Regions from separate parts of the Bradyrhizobium sp. ISRA436 genome, predicted to be linked through region 2. Evidence: predicted binding sites of a transcription regulator. Region 2 holds the regulator's gene; each other region holds the start of a gene.
What was found. The regulator LexA, encoded in region 2, represses DNA repair genes until DNA is damaged. The targets are predictions, from matches to a motif close to TGTTCNNNNTGTGTTCNG.
Positions count from the first base shown of each region.

Region 1: a site for LexA is predicted at 8,576-8,593, ahead of rmuC (DNA recombination protein RmuC). Genes of this name have one in related genera too.
Region 3: a site for LexA is predicted at 2,566-2,583, ahead of MTX23_RS17515 (single-stranded DNA-binding protein). Genes of this name have one in related genera too.

Region 1 is NZ_CP094519.1:714,112-724,229, reverse strand. It holds gene yihA (ribosome biogenesis GTP-binding protein YihA/YsxC) at 1-272, shown strand, start outside; gene MTX23_RS03360 (DUF423 domain-containing protein) at 272-640, shown strand; gene argB (acetylglutamate kinase) at 841-1,734, shown strand; gene MTX23_RS03350 (DUF1036 domain-containing protein) at 1,887-2,873, shown strand; gene MTX23_RS03345 (pyrimidine 5'-nucleotidase) at 3,016-3,711, shown strand; gene dapD (2,3,4,5-tetrahydropyridine-2,6-dicarboxylate N-succinyltransferase) at 3,806-4,651, shown strand; gene dapE (succinyl-diaminopimelate desuccinylase) at 4,755-5,921, shown strand; gene truA (tRNA pseudouridine(38-40) synthase TruA) at 5,985-6,722, opposite strand; gene fmt (methionyl-tRNA formyltransferase) at 6,856-7,791, opposite strand; gene def (peptide deformylase) at 7,927-8,454, opposite strand; gene rmuC (DNA recombination protein RmuC) at 8,625-9,833, shown strand; gene MTX23_RS03310 (GIY-YIG nuclease family protein) at 9,912-10,118, shown strand, end outside.
Region 2 is NZ_CP094519.1:3,569,918-3,580,035, reverse strand. It holds gene MTX23_RS16975 (HAD family phosphatase) at 1-50, shown strand, start outside; gene glp (gephyrin-like molybdotransferase Glp) at 79-1,290, shown strand; gene lexA (transcriptional repressor LexA) at 1,515-2,219, shown strand; gene MTX23_RS16960 (hypothetical protein) at 2,521-2,949, shown strand; gene MTX23_RS16955 (hypothetical protein) at 3,100-3,327, shown strand; gene MTX23_RS16950 (ComEC/Rec2 family competence protein) at 3,324-5,609, opposite strand; gene MTX23_RS16945 (hypothetical protein) at 6,121-6,303, shown strand; gene glnA (type I glutamate--ammonia ligase) at 6,418-7,848, shown strand; gene MTX23_RS16935 (glutamine--tRNA ligase/YqeY domain fusion protein) at 7,986-9,668, opposite strand; gene gltX (glutamate--tRNA ligase) at 9,823-10,118, shown strand, end outside.
Region 3 is NZ_CP094519.1:3,687,018-3,697,135, reverse strand. It holds gene gyrA (DNA gyrase subunit A) at 1-1,027, opposite strand, end outside; gene MTX23_RS17520 (DUF2306 domain-containing protein) at 1,258-1,656, opposite strand; gene MTX23_RS17515 (single-stranded DNA-binding protein) at 1,907-2,395, opposite strand; gene MTX23_RS17510 (outer membrane beta-barrel protein) at 2,836-3,579, shown strand; partial or broken gene MTX23_RS17505 (outer membrane beta-barrel protein) at 3,697-4,084, shown strand; gene MTX23_RS17500 (outer membrane beta-barrel protein) at 4,331-5,077, shown strand; gene MTX23_RS17495 (outer membrane protein) at 5,322-5,984, shown strand; gene uvrA (excinuclease ABC subunit UvrA) at 6,244-9,219, shown strand; one part of gene MTX23_RS17485 (IS5 family transposase) at 9,373-9,706, shown strand; one part of gene MTX23_RS17485 (IS5 family transposase) at 9,706-10,118, shown strand, end outside.

The DNA of each region.
Region 1 (10,118 bases), 2.9 Mb from region 2:
ATGTGCTGATCGATGCCCGCCACGGCATCAAGGACGTCGATCTCGACGTGCTGAAGAGGCTCGACAAGTCCGCGGTCAGCTATCAGGTCGTGTTGACCAAGGCCGACCAGGTCAAACCCAGCGAACTGAAGACCGTCATCGCCGACACCACGGCGACGCTGGCAAAGCACCCGGCAGCATTCCCCGAGGTGCTGGTGACATCGTCGCGCACCGGCGACGGCATGCCGGAGCTGCGCGCCGCGATGGTACGCCTGATCGAGGAACGGCGCTGATGAACGGCTTGCCCCGGCTCCTGACCGGCCTTGCCGCCGTCATGGGCGTCTGCGGCGTGATGCCGGCGGCGGCCGCAGCCCATTTGCCGGATGCCTCGCGGCTGGGCGCGGCATCCTCGATGCTGCTGTTTCATGCTACCGCGACGCTCGCAACCGTTGCGCTCGCGGACCGCGCCGTTGTTCATCCGCGGACCGGGATCGCCGCGGCCTGCGGCTTCGTCATCGCGGCGTCATTGTTCGCGGGCGACCTGACGGCGCGCCAATATGCCGGCCACGGCCTGTTTCCGATGGCCGCGCCGACCGGCGGAACATTGCTGATCCTGAGCTGGCTGGTGCTCGTGGTCGCAGCTGTGTGGCCGAAGCGCTGACCGGTAGCCCGGATAGAGCCGACGGATCGCACGAATGCGCGCCTGATGACAGGCTCCACCAGATCCGGCCTGCCGCTCGAGGCGAAAAGACCCGGATTGCGCTTCGCTCCATCCGGGCTACGAATAGCTCCCGCTTTGCGCACTGCCCGGCAATCAGATAGAACCGCGCCCGACCCTCCGCTGACGACGAGACCAGCTCCATGACCGACCAGCACATCAGCCCGCTCGATCAGGCCCGCATCCTGTCCGAGGCGCTGCCGCACATGCAGCAATATGACGAAGAGACCATCGTCATCAAATATGGCGGCCATGCCATGGGCGCCGAGGACACTGCAAAGGCCTTCGCGCGCGACATCGTGCTGCTCGAACAGACGGCGGTCAACCCGGTGGTCGTTCATGGCGGCGGTCCGCAGATCGCGACCATGCTGCAGCGCCTCGGCATCCAGTCCGAATTCGCGGCCGGCCTGCGCATCACCGACGCCGCGACCATCGAGATCGTCGAGATGGTGCTGGCCGGCTCGGTCAACAAGCAGATCGTCGGCTACATCAACGAGGCCGGCGGCAAGGCCGTGGGCCTCTCCGGCAAGGACGGCAACATGGTGAAGGCGTCGAAGACGACCCGCACCATGATCGATCCGGGCTCCAATATCGAGAAGGCGATCGATCTCGGTTTCGTCGGCGATCCCGAGAAGGTCGACCTCACGCTGCTCAATCAGCTGATCGGCTATGAGCTGATCCCGGTGCTGGCGCCGCTGGCGACCTCGAAGGACGGCCAGACGCTGAACATCAACGCCGACACCTTTGCCGGTGCGATCGCGGGCGCGCTGAAGGCCAAGCGCCTTCTGCTGCTGACTGACGTGCCCGGCGTGCTCGACAAGTCCAAGAAGCTGATCCCCGACCTGTCGATCAAGGACGCCCGCAAGCTGATCGCCGACGGCACCATTTCCGGCGGCATGATCCCGAAGGTCGAGACATGCATCTACGCGCTCGAACAGGGCGTGCAGGGCGTCGTGATCATCGACGGCAAGATGCAGCATGCGGTGCTGCTCGAACTCTTCACCAACCAGGGGACCGGCACGCTGATCCACAAGTGATGGCAGGCGCGGCCAAGCGATCGAGGGCCATCACGGCCGGGTTTGTCCCGGCCATCCCCGCCCTGCGCAATGAGCGCGAGAGGCTTCCCTATGCCCAGATCGTAGCGGCGCTGACGCGGTCGCAGCGGCGATCCCCGCTCGTGCGGCTCATGATGTCGCTCCCGGCCGCGATCGTTTCGCTGCTGTTCTCGTCGGCGCCGGCGCATGCCGACCTGAAACTGTGCAACCGCATGAGCTATGTGATCGAGGCCGCGATCGGCATCGACGACAAGGCCGCGACCGCGACCCGGGGCTGGTTCCGCATCGATCCCGCGACCTGCCGCGTCGTGGTGCAGGGCGCGCTGACCGCCGACCGCGTGTTGCTCAACGCCCGCGTGCTCGGCGTCTACGGCGCCTCGCCGATCCCGCAAAACGGCACCGATACGCTCTGCGTCGCGCAGGACAATTTCGTGATCGCGGCTGCGCGCCAGTGCCGTTCGGGCCAGACGCCTGCGCAGTTCACCCAGATCAGGCCGACGCAGACCGATGACGGCAACCTCGTCGCCTACCTCGCCGAGGACAGCGAGTACGACGACGAGCAGGCGCGGCTCGCCGGCATCCAGCGCCTGCTGGTGATCGCGGGCTACGACGCCGCGCCGATCGACGGCGTCGACGGCCCGAAGACACAGGCCGCGCTCTCCGCATTCCTCAAGAGCCGCGGACTCGCAAGCGACATCGTGCAGTCACCGAACTTCTTCGCCACCATGATCGACGCCGTGCAGAAGCCGTCGCCATCGGGGCTCACCTGGTGCAACGACACGCCGCACAAGGTGATGGCGGCGGTCGCGACCGATGACGGCAAGGCGGTGACCAGCCGCGGCTGGTATCGCATCGATCCCGGCAAGTGCCTGCATCCCGACGTGTCAGGCACGCCAAAGCAGATCTACTCCTTCGCCGAGGCCGTCGACGGCGACAACCGCACCATCCGCATCAAGGACAAGCCGCTGAACTGGGGCGGCACGAAGGAGCTCTGCACCCGCGACAGCAAATTCGAGGTCAACGACCAGGGCGACTGCGCCAACCGCGGCCTCACGGCGATCGGCTTCGCGCCGGTCGACATGACCAGCGGCGGCAAGACGCTGCACTTTGCGATGCCGTGATGCGGTTCAGATGTTACCCGACCCCAACTCGTCCTCACCTGCGAAAGCGGGTGATCCAGTCCGCCGCGACATCAGCGTCCCTCTCGCAGGCCGCGGCGTACCGGATGCCCGCATGCACGGGCATGACAGCCGAGAGAATGCCATGAAGACGCCCCGCACCTTCGCGCACATCGACACCTGGGTGTTCGATCTCGACAACACGCTGTACCCGCACCACGTCAATCTTTGGCAACAGGTCGATGCGCGGATCGGCGAGTTCGTCGGCAACTGGCTGGGCGTGACGCCGGAGGAGGCGCGCCGGATTCAGAAGGACTACTACCTGCGCTACGGCACCACCATGCGCGGCATGATGACTGAGCACGGCGTGCGCGCCGACGATTTTCTCGCCTATGTGCACAAGATCGACCACTCGCCGCTCGAACCGAACCCGGCGATGGGGGCAGCGATCGCGAAGCTGCCCGGGCGCAAGCTGATCCTGACCAACGGCTCGACCGACCATGTCGATGCGGTGCTCGGCCGGCTCGGCATCGGTCACCATTTCCAAGGCGTATTCGATATCATCGCCGCCGAACTCGAGCCGAAGCCCGCGCCGCAGACCTACCAGAAGTTCCTGAAACTTCATGACGTCGATCCCACCAAGGCCGCGATGTTCGAAGACCTCGCGCGCAACCTCGTGGTGCCGCACGAGCTCGGCATGACCACCGTGCTGGTGGTGCCCGACGGCAGCCGGGAGGTGGTGCGCGAAGCCTGGGAGCTGGAAGGCCGTGACGCCGCTCATGTCGATCATGTCACCGACGATTTGACTGGGTTCTTGCAGCGGCTGGGCCGCACACCGTAGATGGGGTACATCGCGGCGTCAGCCTTGACTCCGCCGCCCCAAATCCCGAAAAAGCGATCCAAATCCCCCGCAAATTCCGCTGAAGGATCGCCCAATGTCCCTCTCCGCCCTCGAATCCACCGTCAACGCCGCGTTCGACGCCCGCGAAGGCATTTCGACCTCGACCAAGGGTGAGGTCCGCGACGCCGTGGATCACGCGCTCGAGCTGCTCGACAAGGGCGAGGCCCGCGTCGCCGAGCGGGAGACCAGCGGCAAGTGGAAGGTCAATCAGTGGCTGAAGAAGGCGGTGCTGCTCTCGTTCCGCCTCAACGACATGGGCCAGATCCCGGGCGGCCCGGGCAAGGCGTCGTGGTGGGACAAGGTACCCTCGAAGTTCGAGGGTTGGGGCGAGAACCGCTTCCGCGACGCCGGCTTCCGCGCGGTGCCGGGCGCGATCGTCCGCCGCTCGGCCTTCATCGCCCGCAACGTCGTGCTGATGCCCTCCTTCGTCAATCTCGGCGCCTATGTCGATGAATCGACCATGATCGACACTTGGTCGACCGTCGGCTCCTGCGCCCAGATCGGCAAGCGCGTGCACATCTCCGGCGGCGTCGGCATCGGCGGCGTGCTCGAGCCGCTGCAGGCCGAGCCTGTGATCGTCGAGGACGATTGCTTCATCGGCGCTCGCTCGGAAGTCGCCGAGGGCGTGATCGTGCGCAAGGGCGCGGTGCTGGCGATGGGCGTCTTCCTCGGCGCCTCCACCAAGATCGTCGATCGCGAGACCGGCGAGGTCTTCCTCGGCGAGGTCCCGGAATATTCGGTCGTGGTGCCCGGCACGCTGCCGGCCAAGCCGCTCAAGAACGGCCAGCCCGGTCCGGCCACTGCCTGCGCCGTCATCGTCAAGCGCGTCGACGAGCGCACCCGCGCCAAGACCAGCATCAACGAGCTGCTGCGGGACTGAGACGCGCAGCCGGCCTTTCCATCACCGTCATGCCGAGGGGGCCGCGCAAGGGGCCCTCTCACAAGGCTGGCCCACCCGCAGCGTGACGTGTTAAGCGGGAGGTATGACTGATGCCGTCTCCATCACCCGCGATCTCGTTCGTTGCCCCTCCGTCACCCCGGCCGACGCCGGCGCGCTCGGCGTTCTGGAAAATCTGCTGAAGGCCGCAGGTTTCGAGGTCCATCGCGTGACCTTCTCCGAGCACGGCACCGCCGACATCGACAATCTCTATGCCCGCATCGGCAGCGCGGCGCCGCACATCACCTTCGCCGGCCACACCGACGTGGTGCCGCCGGGAGATGAATCCGCGTGGACGGTCGGCGCGTTCTCCGGCGAGGTGAAGGACGGCTATCTCTACGGCCGCGGCGCGGTCGACATGAAGGGTGGCATCGCCTGCAGCGTCGCTGCGGTGCTGCAATATCTGAAGGACCATGGCGGCAAGCCGCAAGAAAACGGTAACGGCTCGATCTCGTTCCTGATCACCGGCGACGAGGAAGACGTCTCGATCAACGGCACGGTCAAGCTTCTGAAATGGTGCGCCGAACGCGGCGAGACGTTCGATCACTGCGTGCTCGGCGAGCCCTCGAATGTCGAGGTGCTCGGCGACATGATCAAGATCGGCCGCCGCGGCTCGCAATCCGGCACGCTTGTTGTCGATGGCGTGCAGGGCCATGTCGCCTACCCGCACCGCGCCTCGAACCCGGTGCCGGACATTTCGCGGCTGATCGTGGCGCTGAGCGACGAGCCGCTCGACCACGGCAGCGCGCAATTCCAGGCCTCGAACCTCGAATTCACCTCCGTCGATGTCGGCAACAGCGCGAGCAACGTGATCCCCGGCCAGGCCCGCGCGAAGTTCAACATCCGCTACAACGACAATCACACCCAGGAGAGCCTGCGCCGGCTGGTCGACGAGCGCCTGGCAAAGGCCTGCGGCAATCGCATCCGCGCCCGCATCGAATGGATGCCGTCGAACTCCAACGTGTTCGTCACCAAACCCGGCTCGTTCACCGATCTCGCCGTCGCCGCGATCGAGGAGATCACCGGCCGCAAGCCGGAGCTGTCCACTTCGGGCGGCACTTCGGATGCGCGCTTCATCTCCAGCTATTGCCCGGTGATCGAATTCGGCCTGGTCGGCCAGACCATGCACCAGATCGACGAGCGCACGCCGGTGGCCGACCTGGAGAAGCTGACGCGGATATATCGGGGCGTGTTGGACAGATATTTTGCGTAGTCCAGCCGCACGGCTGGACAAAAACATCGAAAACAACCCCATGCACAGTAGGGGTTGGGGCCACTAGTAATCGACCCGCACCAGATACAGTCCCTCCGGCGGCGCGACCGGGCCGCAGGCGGCACGATCCCTGGCGGCAAGCGCTGTGGAAAGATCATCCGCGCTCCAGCGGCCCTCGCCGACCCAGACCAGCGATCCCACCATCGAGCGCACCTGGCTGTGCAGGAACGAGCGCGCCGAGGTCACGATGTTCACGGCATCGCCATCGCGCGTGACGTCGAGCTGATCGAGCGTCTTCTCCGGCGACCTGGCCTGACACTCGGTGTCGCGGAAGGTGGTGAAATCGTGCTTGCCGAGCAGCCGCTGCGCGGCCGTGTGCATGGCCACAGCGTCGAGCGCACGCGGCACACGCCAGACGCGCCCGATGTCGAGCGCGAGGTTCGCGCGGGTGTTGACGATGCGATAGAGATAATGCCGCTTCGTTGCCGAGAAGCGCGCCTCGAAATCGTCAGGCACAATGTCGGCCGCAAGGATCGCAATCGGATGCGGGCGCAGATGCGCGTTCAGCCCGTCGCGCAAACGACCCGGCGGAAAGCTCTTGGCGATGTCGCAATGCGCGACCTGGCCGCGCGCGTGCACGCCGGCATCGGTGCGGCCGGCGCCATGGACGCGGACGTCTTCACCGCAGATCGCCTTGACCGCCGCCTCCAGGGCGCCCTGCACGGTCGGCGCCGTTTCCTGGATCTGCCAGCCGGAGAACGGCGTGCCGTCATATTCGATGGTGAGCTTGTAGCGGGGCATTTTGTTCCGATGTCATCGTCCGCCTTGTGCGCAATTGCGCACTGGGGCGGACGATCCAGTACTCCGTGATGTCCCAGTTCGACTTCGAGGCCGCGGCGTACTGGATACCCCGCCTGCGCGGGGTACGACAGTGCTAGGTCAGCCTCGCCCCCGGCTTCAGCGGCGTGCCGCGCAGAAAATCCGCGGCCTTCATCGGCGCCTTGCCGGCACGCTGCAGCTCGAGAATTCGGATCGCGCCGTCGCAGCAGGCGATCGCAAGGTTGTCGTCGAGCACGTCACCGGGCGCGCCCGAGCCCCTGGCCAACTCGCAGCGCAGGATTTTCAAGCGCACCGGCTCGCCGTCGCCTGCGAGCTCGCACCAGGCACCCGGGAATGGCGAGAGCCCGTGAATGTGCCGCAGCACCACGTGCGCCGGCTTGCTCCAGTCGATCTTCGCCTCGGCCTTCTCGATCTTGGCGGCGTAGGTGACGCCATCCTCGCTCTGCTTCGTCAGCTGCAAACCGCCGCGCTCCAGCCCGCCCATCGCGCGCACCATCAGGTCGGCGCCGAGCGGCGCCAGCGCATCGTGGAGGTCTGATGCCGTCATGCTGTCCGAGATGGCGAGCCGCTCAGCCATCGCGACGTCGCCGGTGTCGAGGCCGACATCCATCTTCATCACCATCACGCCGCTCTCGGCGTCGCCGGCCATGATGGCGCGGTTGATCGGAGCGGCGCCGCGCCAGCGCGGCAGCAGCGAGGCATGCAGGTTGAAGCAGCCGAATTTCGGCGCGTCGAGAATTGCCTGCGGCAGGATCATGCCATAGGCCACGACGACGGCGGCATCCGCATCATGCGCGCGGAATTCCCCGAGCGCGTCCGGCGTCTTCAACGTCTTTGGCGTCAGAACGGGAATGCCGAGCCGCCGCGCCTCGCGCTCGACCGGCGTCGGCTGCAATTGCAGGCCGCGGCGTCCGCCCGGCTTCGGCGCGCGAGTATAGACGGCCACGACCTCATGGCCGTGCGCCACCAGCTCCAGCAGCGTCGGCACCGCGAAATCGGGCGTGCCCATGAAGATCAGGCGGAGAGGCATCAACAGCACTCGCTGCGTTCCCTCCCCCCTTGTGGGGGAGGTCTAGGGAGAGGGGTAGCGGCGGCGGTGTCCGGGGCTGCTCCACGAGAACGGTATGCGCGCATCGCGCAAGCGAAAACGCTGTTCACACCGCACCTACTCCGCCACGCGCTTGGCGGCTTTGGTAAACTTCTTCAGCACGCGGTCGCGCTTGAGCTTCGACAGGTAGTCGACGAACAGCACGCCGTTGAGGTGGTCGATCTCGTGCTGGATACAGGTGGCGTAGAGGCCTTCCGCGTCCTCCTCGTGCACCTTGCCGTCGAGATCCAGGAAACGGACGCGCACGCGCGCGGGACGCTCGACCTCCTCGTAATATTCGGGGATCGACAGGCAGCCCTCTTCGTAGACCGAGAGCTCCTCCGAGCGTGCGATGATCTCCGGATTGATGAAGACGCGCGGCTTCGGCGTCGTCTCGCCGTTCTCGTCGCGCTTGGCGAGGTCCATGGTGATCAGCCGGAGCGGCTGTGCGACCTGGATCGCCGCCAGTCCGATGCCGGGCGCGTCATACATGGTCTCGAACATGTCGTCGGCGAGCTTGCGGATCTCCGGCGTCACCTTCTCGACAGGTTTCGACACCAGCCGCAACTGCTTATCCGGCAGAATGATGATTTCTCTGATAGCCATGCGCGCGATTTAAGCCGCTGACCTGCGGGGGTCAATGCGCTCCGGAACTGGTTAAGGCATCCTTAGCCACGTTTCTTCAACTTGCGTTAACCAAGAAATTCAACGAAGGATTAATCATAAATGTTCCCTCTTCGTTCGCGCCAGGCAGCGAATCGGTTACAACGGCCGGCATGGACGAGATCCTCCTGACCATCGGTGACCTGCCCGTCCGCGTCTCCGACGCGCTGATCGCCCTTGGCGTGCTGGCATTGCTCCTGCTGCTGACCATTGCCCTGGTGATCGCGCGGGCCAGCAGGCGCGGCGCGGAACTCGCCATGGCGCAGACCATCCGCGCCGACGAGCTGGAGGAACGGCTGGCCGACATGCTGCGCGCCCAAAGCGAGGCCTCCGGGCGGGTCGACGCCATGGCCCAGGCGCTGGCCGGCCGCCAGGCTGAGATGGCGCGCGCCGTCAACGAGCGGCTGGATTCGGTCACACACCGGGTCGGCCAGTCGATGGAACAATCGACGCGCAACACGATGGACAGCCTGCGCGTGCTGCACGAGCGGCTCGGCATCATCGACCATGCCCACAAGAACCTCAACGAGCTCACCACCCAGGTGACCACGCTGCGCGACGTGCTCGCCAACAAGCAGTCGCGCGGCGCCTTCGGCCAGGCACGGATGGAGGCGATCGTTCAGGACGGCATGCCGAAGGGCTCCTACGAGTTCCAGTACACGCTGACCACGGGGAAGCGGCCGGATTGCGTGGTGTTCCTGCCCGACCAGCGGCCGCTCTGCATCGACGCGAAGTTTCCGCTGGAGGCGATGACCGCACTGCACGACGCACGCAGCGACGAGGAGCGCAAATTCGCCAGCCAGCGGCTGCGCAGCGACGTGCTGAAGCATGTCAGCGACATCGCGGAAAAATACCTGATCCCCGGCGAGACCCAGGACACCGCGCTGATGTTCGTGCCGTCGGAATCGGTTTATGCCGAGATCCATGACGGCTTCGACGATGTGATCCAGAAGGCCTATCGCGCCCGTGTCGTACTGGTGTCGCCCTCGCTATTGATGCTGGCGATCCAGGTGATGCAGCAGATCCTGAAGGACGCGCGGATCCGCGACGCCGCCGACCAGATCCGCAACGAGGTGATGCATCTCGGCGACGATCTGGCGCGCCTGCGCGAGCGCGTGGTGAAGCTGCAAAACCACTTCGGCCAGGTGAACGAAGACGTCAGGCAGATCCTGATCTCCGCCGACAAGATCGAGAAGCGGGCCGGCCGCATCGAGGAACTGGATTTCAGCAAGTCCGAGGCCCCGATCGAGGTCCCCCGCTTCGTCAAGGGCGCGACGCCCGAGCTGTTCCCCGCCCCGCGCAAGCTGCAGGCGGGGGAGTAGTATTAGGCGCTGATTTCGCCACATAATCGCTGTCATCGCCCGGCTTGACCGGGCGACCCAGTATCCCAGAGGCGGCAGATGGGATCACGCAGCTTCTACATCCTCGCAAGCCGCATCGGCGGCACGCTCTATATCGGTGTGACAAATGACCTCGTTCGGCGAGTTGGGGAGCACAGACTGAAGCTCATCAAGAGCTTTACTGAGAAATATGATGTGGTGAAGCTTGTTTACTTCGAACAGTTCGATGATCCAGAGAACGCGATTCGGCGCGAGAAACGATTGAAG
Region 2 (10,118 bases):
TGACATCGACGGATGACGTGGCAAGGGCACTCACCGCACTTGGAATATGAAGACCTTGGGATTTGAGGAGCCCTGCCCGTGGCCCTGATGCCGGTTGCCGATGCCCTGTCAGCCATTCTCGCCGGCGCCGAACCGCTGCCGGAGGAGATTGTCGCACTTGATGCCGCCTACCACCGCACGCTGGCGCGCGACGTCGCGGCCCGGCGCACGCAGCCGCCGCAGGCCATGTCGGCGATGGACGGCTATGCGGTGCGCGCGGCCGATGCGTCCGACCTGTCGGCCAGGCTGAAGGTGATCGGCGAAGTCGCCGCTGGACGGCCGTTCGAGCGGACGGTCGGCGCGGGCGAAGCGGTGCGGATCTTCACCGGCGGCGTGATCCCTGACGGCGCCGACGCCGTCATCATCCAGGAAGACACCCGGGCTGACCGCGACCACATCACGATCACCGAAGCCGCTGCGAAGGGGCGGCACATCCGTCCCGCGGGCGTCGACTTCCGCCAAGGCGACGTGCTGCTTGCGGCCGGCAGCCGCCTCTCCGACCGCGCGCTCTCGCTCGCTGCGGGCATGAACTATCCGGAACTCGCCGTGCGCCGTCGTCCAAAGGTCGCGGTGCTGGCGACCGGCGACGAGCTGGTGATGCCTGGCTCCTACCCCGGCCCCGGCCAGATCGTCTATTCCAACGGCTACGCACTGCGGGCGCTGGCCCGCGCCGAGGGCGCGGAGACCGTCGATCTCGGGATCGCCGCCGATACGGTGGCCGCCACCACGGCGGGTGTCCGCCGGGCGCGGGAGGCCGATGCCGACATCCTGATCACCACCGGCGGCGCCTCGGTCGGCGACCATGATCTCGTCAAGCAGTCGCTCGAGGCTGAGGGCGTCCAGATGGCGTTCTGGCGGATCGCGATGCGGCCGGGCAAGCCGATGATGCATGGCCGGCTGGGAACAATGCGGGTGATCGGCCTGCCCGGAAATCCGGTGTCGTCCTATGTCTGCGCCTTCCTGTTTCTGGTGCCGTTGATTCGCGCCCTGAGCGGGCGAAAAGTGATCCATCATGTCCGCGACAGCGCCCTGCTTGGCCGTGACCTCGCCGCCAACGATCAGCGCGAGGACTATCTCCGTGCGCGGCTCGAAGAGCGCGACGACGGCACGCTGATCGCGACACCCGTCACCCAGCAGGACAGCTCGCTGTTGGGGAATCTTGCTGCGGCACGGGCACTTGTGATCCGTCCGCCGTTCGCGCCGGCGGCCGTCAAAGGCGAGGCGTGCGAGATCCTGACACTGCCTGAGTGAGGCTTTGCGACCGCACCAATCTGGCGCGAGCGGCTGCATTCACCGGAAATTAAGTGGTTGCGGAACACATATCGAACATATAGTGTCCGTTCATGATTTGTTTCGAGTACTGGTGTCTACAAATGGGAGCGCACTGAGGAGTGTCGCAAGTCTCGCGCTCCCGAGGTCAGGCTCCCTGAAGGTCTCGGAATCGAACGACGCTATCAACCGGGGGAATACTCGAGATGCTCACGCGCAAACAGTACGAACTTCTGCGTTTCATCAATGAACGTCTGAAGGAGGCCGGCGTCCCGCCCTCTTTCGACGAGATGAAGGATGCGCTCGACCTGCGCTCGAAGTCCGGTATCCACCGCCTCATTACAGCGCTGGAGGAGCGCGGTTTCATCCGCCGCCTGCCGAACCGCGCCCGCGCCATCGAGGTGATCAAGCTTCCCGAACTCTCTGCCGGCGGCGGCAACGGCCGCCGCGGCTTCACCCCGAGCGTTATCGAGGGCACGCTCGGCAAGCGCTCCAGCACGCCGCAGATCGCCGAGGATGACGGCAACCGTCCGGTCGCCGTCCCTGTCATGGGCCGGATCGCGGCCGGTACGCCGATCGAGGCGCTGCAGACCCGCAGCCACACCATCAGCGTGCCGCCGGACATGCTCGGCGCCGGTGAACATTACGCGCTGGAGGTACGTGGCGACTCCATGGTCGACGCCGGTATCCTCGACGGCGACATGGCGCTGATCCAGCGCAATGACACCGCCAATACCGGCGACATCGTGGTGGCGCTGATCGACGAGGAGGAAGCGACGCTGAAGCGCTTCCGCCGCCGCGGCGCGTCGATCGCGCTGGAGCCTGCCAACACCGCCTATGAAGTGCGCATTCTGCCGCCAAATCGCGTACGGATCCAGGGCAAGCTGATCGGGCTCTATCGCAAATACTGACCGCGCGGCATGTCCAGGCCGTGACCGCGTGCAGCGCGGCGTGCCTTCGTGCAGTCGAACATGTGTTGTGAGGGAACGAGCGAGGCGCAGCGCCGTTGCTTCATGGACTGCGCTGCGTGAGTGCCTCCGGCGCGTCCCAATACCACCGGGACGCTGTAGCGCGTTTGTGATCGGAGCCTTCCGCAGCCAGTCGTACAATCGCCCAGAAACGAGAACATACTCGTTTGCTGTCGTCCACTCTGGTAGAGGCCTGCGCCTCAGGAGAGGCACGGGTCGCTATCTCGAAATGAGGAGCCATCCGATGTGTGACTATAGTCTGCACGCCGTGGCATCGCGCCCCGCCGTTGTCGGAGAGACGCTGATCACCACGACATTCCGCGGCACGTCAACCCGCGGCTTTGCTTCGGAGAGCGATCCAAATGTCGCGGTCTGCATGCTTCCCGGCACCGAGCTCGCGTTCGTCGAGAACGTGCGCTACGACAGCCGCTGGATCTGGACCAAGACGATCGGCTTCCGCGTTGGCGTGTTCAACGAAGTCGAGCCCGACGTTCCCGATCGCCATCATGATGCGGTCGAATTCCCCGACGGCAGCCATGTGCTGGTGACCCAGCTCGTCGAAGGACAGCACGTCACCGTACTGCAGCTACCCGCTCTTCACCCGCCTGTCGTCGAGAAACCGAAGGTGGTCGAGCGGCGGCCCTCTGCATTCGCGTCGCTGTTTTTGGGTTGAGCGCATCATGGCCGCAGGATGAGTTTGGACCTGCGGCATGTGACCTAACCGATTTCGAGCGACCCCGGACTTCGGGTTCCGGGGCGCGTCTGGGGATTTGCGTCGGACGGCGCCTTGGCGCATCATCGCTCACGGACAAGGACGTGCTCGGTGGTCGACAAGGTCACATGGCAAAAGGCTGGACGCGTCACGGAGCCGGGCCGCTACATGTTCCGGTTCGGCTGGCTGACGGTGACGGCTGACGACCTGAAGGTCTGGCAGCAATTCCCCGAAGCGACGTTTACCCTAGTCAAGAAGCCCGACGCCGATCCTGACTCGGACGAGTATCACCTCGGCGCCTTTGACCTGCCGACCCATCCCCTCCCCGATCAGCACTAATCGTCGCCCTGCAGATCGGCCTCCGCCGGGGTCGCATCCACCGCCGGGCGCGGCGCGCGGCCGGGCGGGCGCAGCGCGGTCTCGCTCTCGGTGTCGCCGGGAACCGCCGGCGACCATGGCCGGTCGATCCCGCCGGGCCTGACCGCATCGACGGCAAAGCCATCGCGAGTGCGACGCAGCACCAGCGCGCCGTGGCGCCGCAGCCGTTCGGCATCGATCACCGAGGCCGCGCAGCCCTGCGGCGCCGGCCGTGCCGTCACGATCAGCGCCGCACGCTCGCAATCGTCGGCCAGCGCCGCGGGCCGCATCGCCAGCGAAACGAGCATGCCGCCCGCGCCCTGGGTCACACAGCCGTTCTCGTCGCAGGAGACGCCGTCCGCGAGCGAGGGGTCGGCCGCCGTGCGCGCGTCGGCATCCGCCGCCAGCCATTCTTTGACCAGGAAGGCGTCCTTGCCGCTCCGCATCAGATGCAGCCGCCCGTCGCCGCCGCGGACCGCCACATTGCGGCCGTCGGCCGCGACCAGCACGTCCGGCTGCGGCACCCGCACCGCCCAGATCAGCGCCACCGCAAGCAGGGCCGCGCCGGACCAGCGCAACGGCGTGCGCAACAACCCGAGCAGGACGAGGCCGGCGCTCGCCACGATCAGCGGTCCGGTGCCGAACGCGGCCATGCGGCCGACCGCGCCCGGCAGGCCGGCGACCCATTGCGTCACCACGATCATCCAGTCGATGCCAACGCCCATGATCGCCCAGAACACGCCGTCGAACCCGAACGGCATCGCGGCGAGCCCCAGCAGGCCCGCCGGCATCACCACCGCCGACACCACCGGCATCGCCGCGAGATTGGCGAGCAGCCCGTAGGGCGTGACGCGATGGAAATGGAACGCGGCATAGGGCGTCGTCGCGAGCCCGGCCACCAGCGAGGCCAGCACCAGCATGGCGATCTCGCGCCCGCCCCACAGCGCCACCCGCGCCGTCACCGAGTGATCGGGTGACGCCAACAGGCTCGGCATCCCGATCTGCACCAGCGCCACCAACCCGAGAGTGGCCGCAAACGACATCTGGAAGCTCGGATGAACCAGCGCTTCCGGCGCGATCACGAGCACGATCAGCGCGGCCACCGCCAGCGTGCGGAAGGTGATCGCGCGGCGATCGACGATCACAGCAATCAGCACCACCGCGGTCATGAAGAAGGATCGCTGGGTCGCGACCTCCGCCCCCGACAGCATGAGATAGAACGCGGCGGCGACGAGGGCTGAGGCGGCCGCCCATTTCTTGATCGGATGCCCCGCCGTCAGCGCCGGGAACAGCGCGAGCAGCGCACGCACCGCGAAGAACACCACGCCCGCGACGACCGCCATGTGGTAGCCGGAGATCGACAGCACGTGGCCAAGCCCCGAGATGAACATCGCATCGTTGACCGGCGTCGTGATCGCATCCCGCCGGCCGGTGAGCAGCGCGGTCGCGATCGCGCGCTGGTCGCCGTCAAGCGTGGTGCGAATCCGCGCATCGATGGCGTCGCGCAGGCCTTGCATGAAGGCGGCGTAGCGCAGCGCGAAGCCGCCGCTCGCCGGCGGCTCCGTCGTCTTGACGGCACCCATCACGAAGCCCGAGGCGCCGATGCCCTGGAAATAGAGGTCACGGCCGAAATCATAGGAGCCCGGGCGCTGCGGCCCGAGCGGCGGGAGCAGCCGCGCCTTCAACGCGACGAAGCTGCCGACTTCGGGCGCGGTGCCCTTCTTGACCGAGAGCCGCACGCGATCGAGCCTGGTCGCGTCGCGCGGGCTCTCCATCGAGACGACGCGCAGCACGAAACGGTCGGTCTTCTCGCGGATGTCGCGGGTCTCGACGAAGCCGGTCAGCGCTACCGAGAACATCGGCCGGGCCAGCACGGTGTGCGCGACGTGCGCCGTCCTCCACGTCGCGGTGGCAAAGCCCGCAGCCACCGCCGCCACCATCACGATCGCGGGAAACAGCCGCTGCCGCCGCAGCATGAACGCCAGAGCACACAGTGCGATCGCGACTGACGCCGCGACCCACAGCACCGGCTCGTGTTCGGCCGCGAAATAGAGCGCGATACCGGTACCGAACGCCACCGGCACCCAGGGCAACAGCCGCCCGGCGCCGGCCTCGGCGCGGGCCCACTGCCGCAGTGTCTCGACGAAAGACGGCCAGATGCTGAGACGCGCCGGGATGTACCCGCCAGCCGGGACGGCCGCGCGCGGCGGCCACGTCCCCGCGTAGCCGCGTTTACCGCCCGGCGTCGTGCCCTGCTCCGCCATCTCGCTTGCGATCCCTGCCGGGACGCAAGGCTAGCGGAAGCCGCGGTCAGCCGACTAGCGGAACGAATGCAGAATACGGACAGACAAGGCCGGCCACTAGGATCCAACGGCCGCCCGCAATCGCCCCATGCCAGCCACAGCCCCCCTGCTGAGGGGCGGTTGCCCCCTACAGCAAGTGACATGATCCGCCCTCGGCAAGTGCGGGACGATATTTCCGGATCGCCCCGCCGCGCCATCCTTCTGCGAGATTTTCTCGCAGATGTCGGTGCGTCAACGCGGGCTCAGGGAATCCGATTGACACAACTCCCGCCTCTCCTCCCGCCAGCGGATGGCGGCTGGGCCAGTAGCTCGGTCGGCTTGCCTACACGGTAAGCACGACGCCCGGAGAGCGCTCTTGCAATCGCGCTGCAGCAAGATGCACACTGTCTGCGCTTGATGAGGTGTCAACGTCTGCTGTTCGCGGTCCGACCGGTGCTCACGGTTGCGCTCGGGACGAGAGGAGTATGACGCCATGCGAGAAATCGAAATCCACAACTATGCGCGGCAGTTGCTCGAGGCACATGGCGCCAAGGCCATTGCGGAAGCGGCCCAAAACGCCATCGAGCTCGAAGCAAAAGGCGAGGCCGAGCTGGCCAGAACATGGCGGCATATCGAAGACGCCATGAAGTTGATGCGCGGGCCGCACCAAAGCTGAGGCTGCCAGCGCGCGGCGCAAAACGTAGAGCAGGATCCGTCTCAAGCCGCCTTGTGACGGCTGAACGACAGCACAATCTCAACGACGCGGCTCTCCATGACAGGAGTTGAAGCCATGTTTCCGAAGTGTGCGACAGCCGAAGATCTCGTGAAGGCGATCACGGACGAGAAAGTGCAGATGATCGATCTGCGATTCACCGATTTGCCGGGGGTGTGGCAACATTTTTCTGTCCCGCCGAGCGCGGCGAGCCTCGACGCCCTCAGCGAAGGGATTGGATTCGACGGCTCATCAATCCGCGGCTTTCAGGAAATCCAGGAAAGCGACATGCTGGTCGTCCCGGACCCGACCACGGCTTTCCTCGACCCCTACTCCCCTGCATCCACCCTGGTCTTGATCTGCAACATCCGCGACCCCGTAACAGGTCAATCCTATAGCCGTGACGCCCGCTATATCGCCCAGAAGGCCGAAATCCACCTGAAGGCCACGGGCCACGCCGATACCAGCTACTTCGGTCCGGAGGCGGAGTTCTTCGTGTTCGACAGCGTGCGCTACGCACAGGGCATCAATTACGCCTTCCACGAAATCGATTCCAGTGAAGGCAGCTGGAACACGGGCACAGAGGAAGCGCCCAATCTGGGACACAAGCCGCGCCCGAAAGAGGGATACTTTCCGGTTCCCCCCACGGACAGCATGCAGGCACTCCGCACCGAAATGGTGTTGACCATGGAGCAGCTGGGCATCCAGATCGAAGCCCATCACCATGAAGTCGCGACCGGCGGGCAGAACGAAATCGACATGCGCTTCGCCACGCTCACGCGCATGGCGGACAATCTGATGATCTACAAATACGTGGTGAAGAACACTGCCCGCCAGAACGGTATGACCGCGACATTCATGCCAAAGCCGCTGTTCGAGGACAACGCATCCGGAATGCATGTTCATCAGTCGCTGTGGAAGGGCGAGACCAACCTGTTCTACGACAGGGGCGACTATGCCGAACTGAGCCAGCTCGCCCGCCACTATATCGGCGGCCTGTTGACCCATGCCTGGGCATTGTGTGGGCTTTGCGCCCCAACCACCAACTCCTATCGACGTCTGGTGTCGGGCTATGAGGCTCCGATCAACCTGGTCTATTCCCAACGCAACCGATCGGCCTGCTGCCGCATTCCGATGTATTCACCGAACCCGAAGGCCAAGCGCGTCGAATTTCGCTCACCGGATCCCTCCTGCAATCCCTATCTGGCCTTTGCCGCGATGCTGATGGCAGGCCTCGACGGCATCCACAACAAGATCGACCCGGGCAGCCCAATCGACAAGAACCTCTACGACCTGCCACCCGCCGAGGCCAAGGAGGTGAAGTCGACGCCGGGGTCACTGGACCAGGCGCTGGATGCGCTCGAACGCGATCACGCGTTCCTGCTACGGAGCGATGTCTTCACCGCGGACGTGATCGAAACCTGGCTCGACTACAAACGGAAGAAGGAGGTCGATCCCATCAGATTGCGACCTCATCCCTACGAATTCCATTTGTATTACGATATCTAGCGGCGGCCGGCAGCACCGGCTCGTGCTCGGCCGCTAAATTGAGCGCTCAACCTAATCTCATCACGCGCTAGCAGAACGAAGCGGTAGTTCGTGCGGATCGGAGCACCGGCGCCTGTCGAGACGCGAGGCTGAAAGGCCTAGCCCTTCCCGCCGACTTCCTTGGCAAAGGTGTCGCGCAGGCCGATCGTGCGGTTGAACACGAGCTTGTCCGGGGTGGAGTCCGGGTCGCGCACGAAATAGCCTTGCCGCTCGAACTGCATCGCGTCGGGCGAATTGCTTTCGGCGATCGCGGGCTCGACACGGGCGTCAGTCAGCACTTCGAGCGACTGCGGGTTGAGGTCGGCGGCGAAATCGGCGGCGTTCGGGTTCGGATTGGCGAACAGCTGGTTGTAGATGCGGATCTCCGCCGGCTTCGACTGCGCGGCCGGGAGCCAATGCATCGTCGCCTTCACCTTGCGGCCGTCGGGTGCATTGCCACCCTTGGTCGCGGGATCGTAGGTGCAGCGCAATTCGACGATCTCGCCGGCGTCGTTCTTCACTACGCCCGTGCACTTGATGAAGTAGGCATAGCGCAGCCGCACCTCATTGCCGGGCGACAGACGGAAGAACTTCTTCGGCGGGTTCTCCATGAAGTCGTCGCGCTCGATATAGAGCTCGCGTCCGAACGCAATCTTGCGGGTGCCGGCCTCCGGATTGTCCGGATGGTTAATGGCCTCGATCTCCTCGACCTGCCCTTCCGGATAGTTCTCGATCACGACCTTCAGCGGCCGCAGCACCGCCATGCGGCGCAGCGCGGTGCGGTTTAGCTCCTCGCGGATACAGAATTCGAGCATGCCGACATCGACCACGCTGTTGGCCTTGGCGACCCCGATGCGCTTGATGAATTCGCGCACTGCGGCCGGCGGCACGCCGCGCCGCTTCAGGCCGGCGATGGTCGGCATGCGCGGGTCGTCCCACCCCGAGACATGGCCGTCGCGCACGAGCTGGGTCAGCACGCGCTTGGACAAGAGCGTGTAGGTCAGGTTCAGCCGCGCGAACTCATACTGATGCGGCTTCGACGGCACCGGCAGCTTGTCGAGCAGCCAATCGTAGAGCGGCCGGTGATCCTCGAACTCCAGCGTGCAGATCGAATGGGTGATGCCCTCGATCGCATCCGACTGGCCGTGCGCGTAGTCGTAGCTCGGATAGATCGACCATTTGTCGCCGGTGCGCGGATGGTGGGCGTGCAGGATGCGGTACAGCACGGGGTCGCGCAGGTTGATGTTGCCGGCGGCCATGTCGATCTTGGCGCGCAACACCCGGGTGCCGTTCGGAAACTCGCCGGCCTTCATGCGGCGGAACAGGTCGAGGTTCTCCTCCACCGAGCGGTCGCGGAACGGCGAGTTCTTGCCCGGCTCGGTCAGCGAGCCGCGCGAGGCACGGATCTCCTCCTGCGACTGGTCGTCGACATAGGCATAGCCGGCCTTGATCAGACCCTCGGCCCACTCATACAGCCGCTCGAAATAGTCGGAGGCAAAGAAGAGGTTGGTCCCCCAGTCGTAGCCAAGCCAATGGACGTCGGCCTGGATGGAGTCGATGTATTCCTGCTCCTCCTTGGTCGGATTGGTGTCGTCGAAGCGCAGGTTGCACTGGCCCCCGAACTCCTGGGCGATGCCGAAGTTGAGGGCAATCGACTTGGCGTGGCCGATGTGCAGGTAGCCGTTCGGCTCCGGCGGGAAGCGCGTCACAATCCGGCTGTGTTTGTGGGAGGAGAGATCGGCCTGGACGATGTCGCGGATGAAGTCGCGCCCTGCCTCTGCCGTCGCCGTATCAGTCGTCATCTATGGGTTCCCTGGAGGAGTCTGGCGGACCTTCTGCCAAATTCGCGCCGCCCGGCCAAGCCTGGTTTGGGCGGCCGGAGGCCCAACCTAGGCTTTAGTTATGTCCGGTTCCTGCTATACACCACCGCCGTTCACGCATACGCCTCGTCCGACCATGACCGAATCCGTCGTTACCCGCTTCGCCCCCTCGCCCACCGGCTTCCTCCACATCGGGGGTGCCCGCACCGCGCTGTTCAACTGGCTCTATGCCAAGAAGCGCGGCGGCAAGATGCTGCTCCGGATCGAGGACACCGACCGCGAACGCTCGACCAAGGAGGCGATCGACGCGATCCTGGACGGCTTGAGGTGGCTCGGGCTCGATTGGGACGGCGACGTCATCTACCAGTTCAGCCGCGCCGCCCGCCATCGTGAGGTCGCCGAGAGCCTGCTTGCCTCGGGCCGCGCCTATCA
Region 3 (10,118 bases), 120 kb from region 2:
TGTTGGCCGGGAAATTGGTTTGCAGCGGCGTGAACCGATAGAGCTGGTTCAGCACGACATCCGGCATCGCTTCGCGCTTCAGTTCGATCACGACGCGGAAGCCATCGCGATCGGATTCGTCGCGGAGATCGGCAATGCCCTCGATCTTCTTCTCGCGGATCAGGTCACCGATCCGCTCGACCATGGTGGCCTTGTTCACCTGGTAGGGGATCTCCGTGATGATGATCGCCTCACGGTCCTTGCGCAGGGATTCAACCGAGACCTTGCCGCGCATTACGATCGAGCCGCGGCCGAGATGATAGGACGACCGGATGCCTTGGCGGCCGAGGATGATGCCGCCGGTCGGGAAATCCGGACCGGGAATGATGTTGATCAAGTCGTCGATTGTGAGCGCAGGGTTGTCGATCAGCGCCACGCAGGCGTCGACGACCTCGCCAAGGTTGTGCGGCGGGATGTTGGTGGCCATGCCCACCGCAATGCCACCCGCGCCGTTGACCAGCAGGTTCGGGAACCGCGTCGGCAGAACCGACGGTTCCTGCTCCGAATTATCGTAGTTCGGCTGGAAGTCGACGGTGTCCTCGTCGATATCCGCGAGCACGGCCTGCGCCGCTCGCGTCAACCGCGCTTCGGTATATCGATAGGCCGCCGGCGGATCGCCGTCGACCGAGCCAAAATTGCCCTGGCCGTCGACGAGGGGCACGCGCATGGAAAAGTCCTGCGCCATGCGCACCATCGCGTCGTAGATCGATTGGTCGCCATGTGGATGATATTTACCGATGACGTCGCCGACCACGCGCGCGGATTTGACGTACTTCTTGTCCGGCGTATGCCCCTGCTCGTGCATCGAGTACAGGATGCGCCGATGCACCGGCTTCAGTCCGTCGCGCGCATCGGGCAGCGCACGCGACACGATCACGCTCATCGCGTAATCGAGGTAGGACTTTTTCATCTCGTCGAGAATGGAAACGGGACGAATGTCTGAGGGCCCCGGCGGCTCGCCGGGCTTGTCATCTTCGGGTTCGGACAAAGGGGAAATCCGGTCAGTTCTACTGGGGAATCATATAGCGTATCGAAGGCCTGAAAACCACCCTCGCCCGCCTTCGGAAAGCCGTTTTTCCCTTCGTTTTTTCATGGACTTACGGGGTGATCTCTGGATTCGTGGACACCCAGGTCCGAGACGCGTGCAGCGAGTGGCGAATAGCGAATGGAACCCAGTCCCCTACTCGCTATTCGCCACTCGCCATTCGCTTCTTTTGCTCACGGCCCAAGCACCACCGCGTGCATGATGCGTCCGGGCATCAACGTAAACAGCCCGGCAATGACCAGCGCGCCGAAGAAGATGCCGATCATCGTGAACTTGTGACGGCGAACATCGTGGGTCCGCGCCGCTGCCACTCCCAACGCCAGCATCATCAGCGTGAAGATCGACAGCAGATGGATCGGGCTCCACGGCCCCATCAGACGGATCTGATGGATCCAGAACGAGCTCAGCGCCACGACCAGCATCAGGATCACCCAGATCCAGCCCAGGGTCCGGTGCGGCAACGTGCCCTTTTGCGCGGCGAACTGAATGGAGCCAAGCACAAAGGCGGCCAGCGCTGCAAAGGCATGGAGCGGGATCGCTGGAGCAGCGTCGAGCAGAGGCGCGAGGCTCATGGTGGCAGGCCTTCAATACCGGCCGCAGCAACGTCAGCCACCGCCGGGCTGATGTGAATATCATTAACATGGACCTTTGTCAAAGCGCAGAATTCACCGCTCTGAAATAGAGCTAAATATATCAATAGATTAGTATAATATATTGATATCTGACGCGAGGATACGAACGCGACACATCAAGCCACAGTTCCGGGAAACGATTTTCACGGAACTGCGCCTGACAGAGTTGTTCGAAAGGTGACAATCTCGTTCAGAACGGGATGTCGTCGTCCATGTCGCTGTTGCGGCTGCCGGCGGCGACCGCGCGCCGCGGCGCCGAGCTTGTCGGACCGGCCGATCCAAAATCGCTGCCGCCGTCGTCGGAGAAGCTGCCGCCTCCGCCGCCGCCGCGCCCGTCGAGCATGGTCAGGTTGGAGTTGAAGCCCTGCAGCACGACCTCGGTCGAGTACTTCTCGACGCCGCTCTGGTCGGTCCATTTGCGGGTCTGCAACTGGCCCTCGATGTACACCTTGGCACCCTTCTTCAGGTACTGCTCGGCAACCTTGCAGAGGCCCTCGTTGAAGATCACGACGCGGTGCCACTCGGTCTTTTCCTTGCGCTCGCCGGTGCCCTTGTCGCGCCAGGTTTCCGAGGTGGCGATGGAAAGGTTTGCGATCGGACGGCCGTCCTGCGTCCGCCGGATTTCCGGATCCTTGCCGAGGTTTCCGACCAGGATCACCTTGTTCACGCTTCCCGCCATCGCTTCATCTCCACTCAAAACTGGGCGGCCGGACATCGGCCGCCACTCTCAACCTTCGCCACTTACTGCAGGCGTCGCGAACGCCCCTATACGCCGACGCCGCCCCGCCGCCTCCGCCATTCGCACGGCCACTCAGCGGTTATCCCCACATATAGCACCGCCCGGCGAAATGTTCCAGCTTTGTTCCACGCAACCAGTCGTAGCAAGAACCTTGGTTACGGATCGCAGGCCGGCTCCGCCGCAAATGTCGCTCCAACTGCCAGAGCCTGGGAAAAAATATAAACAAATCACAGCCTTGCCGAGACCGCACTTCTTCCGCGAGTGTGGCATTTGGGAGACGGCCTTTTCGGTTGAATCGGAGTATAGGTGTGACCGGATGGCGCGGGCGCTCGCGTCGCCGCTTCGGGACCAAAGGAAGCGGAAGGGGTGGGAGATCGATCATGAAGAAATATTTGCTGGCTGCGGTCGCACTGATTGCATTTGCTGCGCCGGCCGCTGCGGCCGACTTGGCCGCGCGTCCTTACACCAAGGCGCCGCCGCCGATGGTTGCCGCGGTGTACGACTGGAGCGGGTTCTATATTGGTGCCAACGGCGGCTGGGGTTCGAGCCGCAACAGTTGGGACTCGGTCCCGCCGTTCCTGGTCGGCGCGGAAGGCAGTCATGATGCGACCGGCGGCGTGGCCGGTGGCCAGATCGGCTATCGCTGGCAGGCCGGCACCTGGGTGTTCGGCCTTGAGGCACAGGGCGACTGGGCCGACCTGAAGGGCAGCAACACCAGCCTGCTGTTCCCCGGCTTCGTCAACACCTCGAAGATCGATGCGTTCGGCCTGTTCACCGGTCAGATCGGTTACGCCGCCAACAACGTCCTGCTCTACCTGAAGGGCGGCGCCGCCGTGACCTCGAACAAATACCGCATCAACGATCTCACCGGCGCGCTGTTTGCGAGCAGCGGTGACGACACCCGCTGGGGCGGCACGGTTGGCGTGGGCCTCGAATTTGGCTTCGCGCCGAACTGGACGGCCGGTGTCGAGTACGATCACCTGTTCATGCAGGATCGCACCCTCGACTTCACCTCGCCGGCGACCGGCGTCATCGTCGGTAGCGATCGCATCCGTCAGGACGTCGATCTCGTCACCGTCCGCGTGAATTACAAGTGGGGTGGCCCCGTCGTAGCGAAGTACTGATCGCGCGATCGGATTTCTTGGGGACGAAAAGGCCGGCCTTGTGCCGGCCTTTTTGTTGGCCTGATGGTTGCGGTCCGACGCCTCCCTCTCCCGCGCCAAGCATCGCCATCAGCGGTCTACACGGAATTGTGCAGCTTCGGCGACATCAAAGGCCGCCTCGGCTACGCCGACGGACCAGCACTCTGGTTCGTGAGCGGCGGCGCTGCGGTCGGCGACATCCTGCATCACTACAATGCAGGGCTCATCCCGCCTTCAGTGTCCGCAAGCGACACGCGTTGGGGGCGAATCGCTGGTGCACCGGCGCCGAATACATGTTCGCGCCGAACTGGTCGGCCAAGGTCGAATACAACTACATCGATCTCGTACATCGATCTCGGCAAGGGCTCGCTGCAGTACGATCCGTTGGTCGCAATCAACCGCTCGGAATGGAGCGACACCTTCCAGACCGTCAAGGCGGGCCTCAACTATCACTAGTTGGGGCGGTCCCGTTGCCGCAAAATACTGATCGCGCGATCTGACGAGGCCGCGAAGGGCCGGCCCGATGCCGGTCTTTTTGTCCCGGGCCGCTTTCAGTTTCGGATCGGCCTGCGCGGCGCGCGCGTCTGCAGAACTCCTTCACACGTTAAGGAGTTGTGAAGACGGAACCAGCGCAACTTGTTGGCGACTGTGGCCGCTCAGCGACAGTCCTTCCGCGAAACACATGGTAATGTTTGTTCCCAAGTGCAGAGCTTTTCTCAGGAAGGGGGATCCCATGAAGAAGTTCCTGGTCGCAACGGTCAGCATCGCCGCTCTCGGCGTTACCTCCGCGTCGGCAGCCGACTTGGCCGCGCGTCCTTACACCAAGGCGCCGCCGCCGATGGTTGCCGCGGTGTACGACTGGAGCGGGTTCTATATTGGTGCCAACGGCGGCTGGGGTTCGAGCCGCAATAGTTGGGACTCGGTCCCGCCGTTCCTGGTCGGCGCGGAAGGCAGTCATGATGCGACCGGCGGCGTGGCCGGTGGCCAGATCGGCTATCGCTGGCAGGCCGGCACCTGGGTGTTCGGCCTTGAGGCACAGGGCGACTGGGCCGACCTGAAGGGCAGCAACACCAGCCTGCTGTTCCCCGGCTTCGTCAACACCTCGAAGATCGATGCGTTCGGCCTGTTCACCGGTCAGATCGGTTACGCCGCCAACAACGTCCTGCTCTACCTGAAGGGCGGCGCCGCCGTGACCTCGAACAAATACCGCATCAACGATCTCACCGGCGCGCTGTTTGCGAGCAGCGGTGACGACACCCGCTGGGGCGGCACGGTTGGCGTGGGCCTCGAATTTGGCTTCGCGCCGAACTGGACGGCCGGCGTCGAGTACGATCACCTGTTCATGCAGGATCGCACCCTCGACTTCACCTCGCCGGCGACCGGCGTCATCGTCGGCAGCGATCGCATCCGTCAGGACGTCGATCTCGTCACCGTCCGTTTGAACTACAAGTTCGGTGGCCCCGTCGTCGCGCGCTACTGATCGTAGGAGTTGATGCTATTCAGCGAAAAGGCCGGCCTCGCGCCGGCCTTTTTGTTGCCCGGAGAGCACACGCCTGTACCCAGCCGGCGTTCTGGGCTGCACGTTTCCCGTGCATTGTTGTTTTCCGGAGACACACGTCCCAGTTTATCCGTGTAGAAACGCGCCAACGTCATGCAACACTGCCGTGACGCTCCCTTCAAGGGCTTGAAGGGACAACAAGAAGAATGGGACTGGGATTTTGAAAATGAAGACCGTTTTGCTGGCGTCGGCCGGCTTGCTTGTTTTGAGTGCGTTTGCTCCGGCCTCGGCCGCGGACATGGCGGCGCGTGCGCCCTACGTCAAGGCTCCGCCGCCCGCCGCGATCTACAATTGGACCGGCTTCTACCTCGGCGGCTTCGGCGGCTATGCGAGCGAGAACACCGACGCTTCACCGAAGATGAGCGGCGGCTTCGCCGGCGGCACCATCGGCTACAACTGGCAGGCCGGCAACATCGTGTACGGCCTCGAAGCCGACGGCGGCTGGGCTGACGTCGACGCCTCGGTCACGGCGCTCGGCATCACCATCAAGAGCCGCATCGACTCGCTCGGCACCGTGCGCGGCCGCATCGGCTTCGCTGTCGACAAGGTGCTGTTCTACGGCACCGGCGGCTACGCCTGGATCGACAACAAGCTGAGCCTCAGCGCGCTCGGCGTGACGGTCTCGGAAAGTCACTTCCACTCCGGCTGGACCGTCGGCGCGGGCATCGAGGCGTTCTTCGCTCCGCAGTGGTCGGTCAAGGGCGAGTACCTCTATCGCAGCCTCGGCAGCGAGAACTATTTTGGCGTTCCCTCCGGCGATCTCAACCTGCACAGCGTCCAGGTCGGCGTGAACTATCACTTCGGCGGCCCGATCGTCGCGCGCTACTGATCGAACTTCACGCCCCCGTCGTGACCTTCACGACCGTCGTGACGAAAGGCCGGCCTCGCGCCGGCCTTTTTGCTGTGGCAGGTTGCTGACGGCTGCTGCCATCTGGCAAACTATCCGTTGATGGACCCAACACGGCACTGGAAATCCGCCGCCGTTCTTCCTACGTTCCAATCTTCACACAGCCATCGGCGCGAGGTCCCGGCATCACCGGTGACGCGCGCCCAAAAAGGCGCAACATCAGGCGCCCGGAATTGCCGCAATGGATGAAGTGCTGAAGTCGAAGCGCCAACAGACCGCGGGCTCCTCGTCGCGCGCCATCACGATCCGCGGCGCGCGCGAACACAACCTGAAGAACATCGACGTCGAGATTCCGCGCGACAAGCTTGTGGTGTTCACGGGCCTGTCCGGTTCCGGCAAATCCTCGCTCGCGTTCGACACCATCTACGCCGAGGGCCAGCGCCGCTACGTCGAGTCACTGTCGGCCTATGCGCGCCAGTTCCTGGAGATGATGCAGAAGCCCGACGTCGACCAGATCGACGGCCTGTCGCCGGCGATCTCGATCGAGCAGAAGACGACGTCGAAGAACCCGCGTTCGACGGTCGGCACCGTCACCGAAATCTACGACTACATGCGCCTGCTCTGGGCGCGCGTCGGCGTGCCCTATTCGCCGGCCACCGGGTTGCCGATCGAGAGCCAGATCGTCTCGCAGATGGTCGATCGCGTCCTGGCATTGCCCGAAGGCACGCGGCTCTATCTGCTGGCACCGGTCGTGCGCGGCCGCAAGGGCGAGTACAAGAAGGAGCTCGCCGAATATCTCAAGAAGGGCTTTCAGCGGGTCAAGATCGACGGCACCTTCTACGAGCTCGCGGAGGCGCCCGCGCTCGACAAGAAATTTCCGCACGACATCGACGTCGTGGTCGACCGCATCGTGGTGCGCCCCGACCTCGCCCAGCGCCTTGCCGAAAGCTTCGAGACCGCGCTGAAGCTCGCCGACGGCCTCGCCGTAATCGAATACGCCGACGCACCTAGCGCAGCCGCGAGCGAAGACAAGAAGAAGACCGCGAAGATCCACGACAAGAGCGGCCCCGAGCGCATCCTGTTCTCGGAGAAGTTCGCCTGCCCGGTCTCCGGCTTCACGATCCCCGAGATCGAGCCGAGGCTGTTCTCGTTCAACAACCCCTATGGCGCCTGCCCCGCCTGCGGCGGCCTCGGCGTCGAGCAGCATGTCGACGAGGATCTCGTGATCCCCGACAAGGAGCTGACCTTGCGCAAGGGCGCCATCGCGCCCTGGGCGAAGTCATCCTCGCCCTATTACATCCAGACGCTGACCGCGCTCGGCAAGCACTACAAGTTCACGCTCGACACCAAGTGGAAGGACCTGCCGAAGAAGGTGCAGGCCGCGCTGCTGCACGGCTCCGGCGACGACGAGATCAAGTTCTCCTACGAGGACGGCGTGCGCTCCTACGACACCAAGAAGCCGTTCGAGGGTGTGGTCACCAACATCAACCGCCGCTACCGCGAGACCGAGAGCGAGTGGGCGCGTGAGGAGCTCGGCAAGTACTTCTCCGACATTCCCTGCGCGGGCTGCCATGGCTACCGGCTGAAGCCGGAGGCGCTCTGCGTCAAGATCGGTGGCAAGCATATCGGCGAGATCGCCGACCTCTCGGTCAAGCGCGCCGGCGAATGGTTCGAGACGGTGCCGGAGGCGCTGAACGCGCAGCAGAACGAGATCGCCGCGCGCATCCTGAAGGAGATCCGCGAGCGCCTGACCTTCCTGCTCGACGTCGGCCTCAATTACCTGACGCTGTCGCGCTCCTCCGGCACGCTGTCCGGCGGCGAAAGCCAGCGCATCCGTCTGGCGTCGCAGATCGGCTCGGGGCTCACCGGCGTGCTCTACGTGCTCGATGAGCCGTCGATCGGCCTGCACCAGCGCGACAATGCGCGCCTGCTCGACACCCTCAAGCGACTTCGCGACCTCGGCAACACCGTGGTCGTGGTCGAGCATGACGAGGACGCGATCCGCCTCGCCGATTACGTGCTCGACATCGGCCCCGGCGCCGGCATGCACGGCGGCCATATCGTGGCCCAAGGCACGCCCGACCAGATCATGCGCAATCCGAAGTCGCTGACCGGCAAGTATCTCACCGGTGAACTCTCGGTCCCCGTGCCCGACCGGCGGCCGCCGAACCACCGGCGCACCATCAAGGTCGTCAACGCCCGCGGCAACAACCTGAAGAACGTCTCGGCCGAGATCCCGCTCGGCCTGTTCACCTGCGTCACCGGCGTTTCCGGCGGCGGCAAGTCGACGCTGCTGATCGACACGCTCTACCGCGCCATCGCCCGCAAGCTGAACAACGCCAGCGAAGGCGCGGCCCCGCACGACCGCATCGAGGGGCTGGAGCATATCGACAAGATCATCGACATCGACCAGTCGCCGATCGGCCGAACGCCGCGCTCCAACCCGGCGACCTATACCGGCGCCTTCACGCCGATCCGCGAGTGGTTCGCCGGCCTCCCCGAGGCCAAGGCGCGCGGCTACGAGCCCGGCCGCTTCTCCTTCAACGTCAAGGGCGGCCGCTGCGAGGCCTGCCAGGGCGACGGCGTCATCAAGATCGAGATGCACTTCCTGCCCGACGTCTACGTCACCTGCGACACCTGCAAGGGCAAGCGCTACAACCGTGAGACGCTGGAGGTGCTGTTCAAGGGCAAGAGCATCGCCGACGTGCTCGACATGACGGTCGAGGAGGCCGCCGAGTTCTTCAAGGCGGTGCCGCGCGTGCGCGAGACCTTCAAGACCCTGCACCGCGTCGGCCTCGACTACATCCATGTCGGCCAGCAGGCCACCACGCTGTCGGGTGGCGAAGCCCAGCGCGTCAAGCTCGCCAAGGAGCTGTCGAAGCGCGCCACCGGCCGCACCCTCTACATCCTGGACGAGCCGACCACCGGCCTGCACTTCCACGACGTCGCCAAGCTCCTGGAGGTGCTGCACGAGCTGGTCGCGCAGGGCAACACGGTTGTCGTGATCGAGCACAATCTCGAAGTCATCAAGACCGCCGACTGGGTGATCGACCTCGGCCCCGAAGGCGGCGACGGCGGCGGCGAGATCGTCGCCTGGGGTCCGCCGGAAGACATCGTGAAGGCGCCACGCAGCTACACCGGCAAATTCCTGGCACCGGTGCTGAAGAAGGCGAACAGCAAGCCAAGGAAGAGCAACGCGAGCGAGGCGGCGGAGTGATGCAGTTTCACTGAGGGTGAAAATGGGGCTGTCCAACTTAAACTTTGAAGCCATTTCAGAGACCGATCTGATCGATCTAAGGTTTGTACTCAATCAGATGTATAATTTTACGTGGAGATATGATTCAAGCTCTGCATTTGCGGGGCTTGGATCATGGCGGGCGAGTTTTGGTTGAATGATCGGCAGTGGGCAGCAATCGAGCCCTTGCTGCCGCAAAATCAGCCCGGCGCTCGTCGAGTCGATGATCGCCGCGTGATCAGTGGCATCATCCATGTGTTGAAGTCCGGCTGCCGCTGGCGCGATTGCCCGGCAGTGTTCGGCCCTTACACGACCGTCTACAATCGCTGGAACCGCTGGTCGCGGCGCGAGGTCTGGCGCAATCTGTTCGAAGCACTTCGGGGCCTGTCGCCCGATGACGACTTCCAGGCCATCGATTCCACGACCGCCAAGGCGCACCGTGCGGCGGCCGGTGGAAAAGGGGGGCGGAGGCTCAGGCCATCGGTCGTTCCCGCGGTGGCAGGACCACCAAGATCCACGCCGTCTGCGACAGTCTCGGACGCGCCATCGCGCTCGAAGTAACGCCAGGTCAGCGTGGTGACATCCGCGCGGCGCTGCCCCTGCTCAGCTCTCTGCCACCACCGCGTTGCTGTGCGGCCGACACGGCCTATGACGCGAACGAACTGCGGCAATTCCTCATCGAACGGGGAACAACCCCGGTCATCCCAAACAATCCCACCCGAAAACGCTTCCATCCGTTCGACCGCGCCGCATACAAGCGGCGCAACCTCGTCGAGCGCATGTTTTGCAGGCTCAAGGACTGGCGGCGCATTGCAACCCGCTATGACAAGCTCGCCAGAAACTTCCTCTCGGCCGTCAATCTTGCTGCCGCTATCATTTGG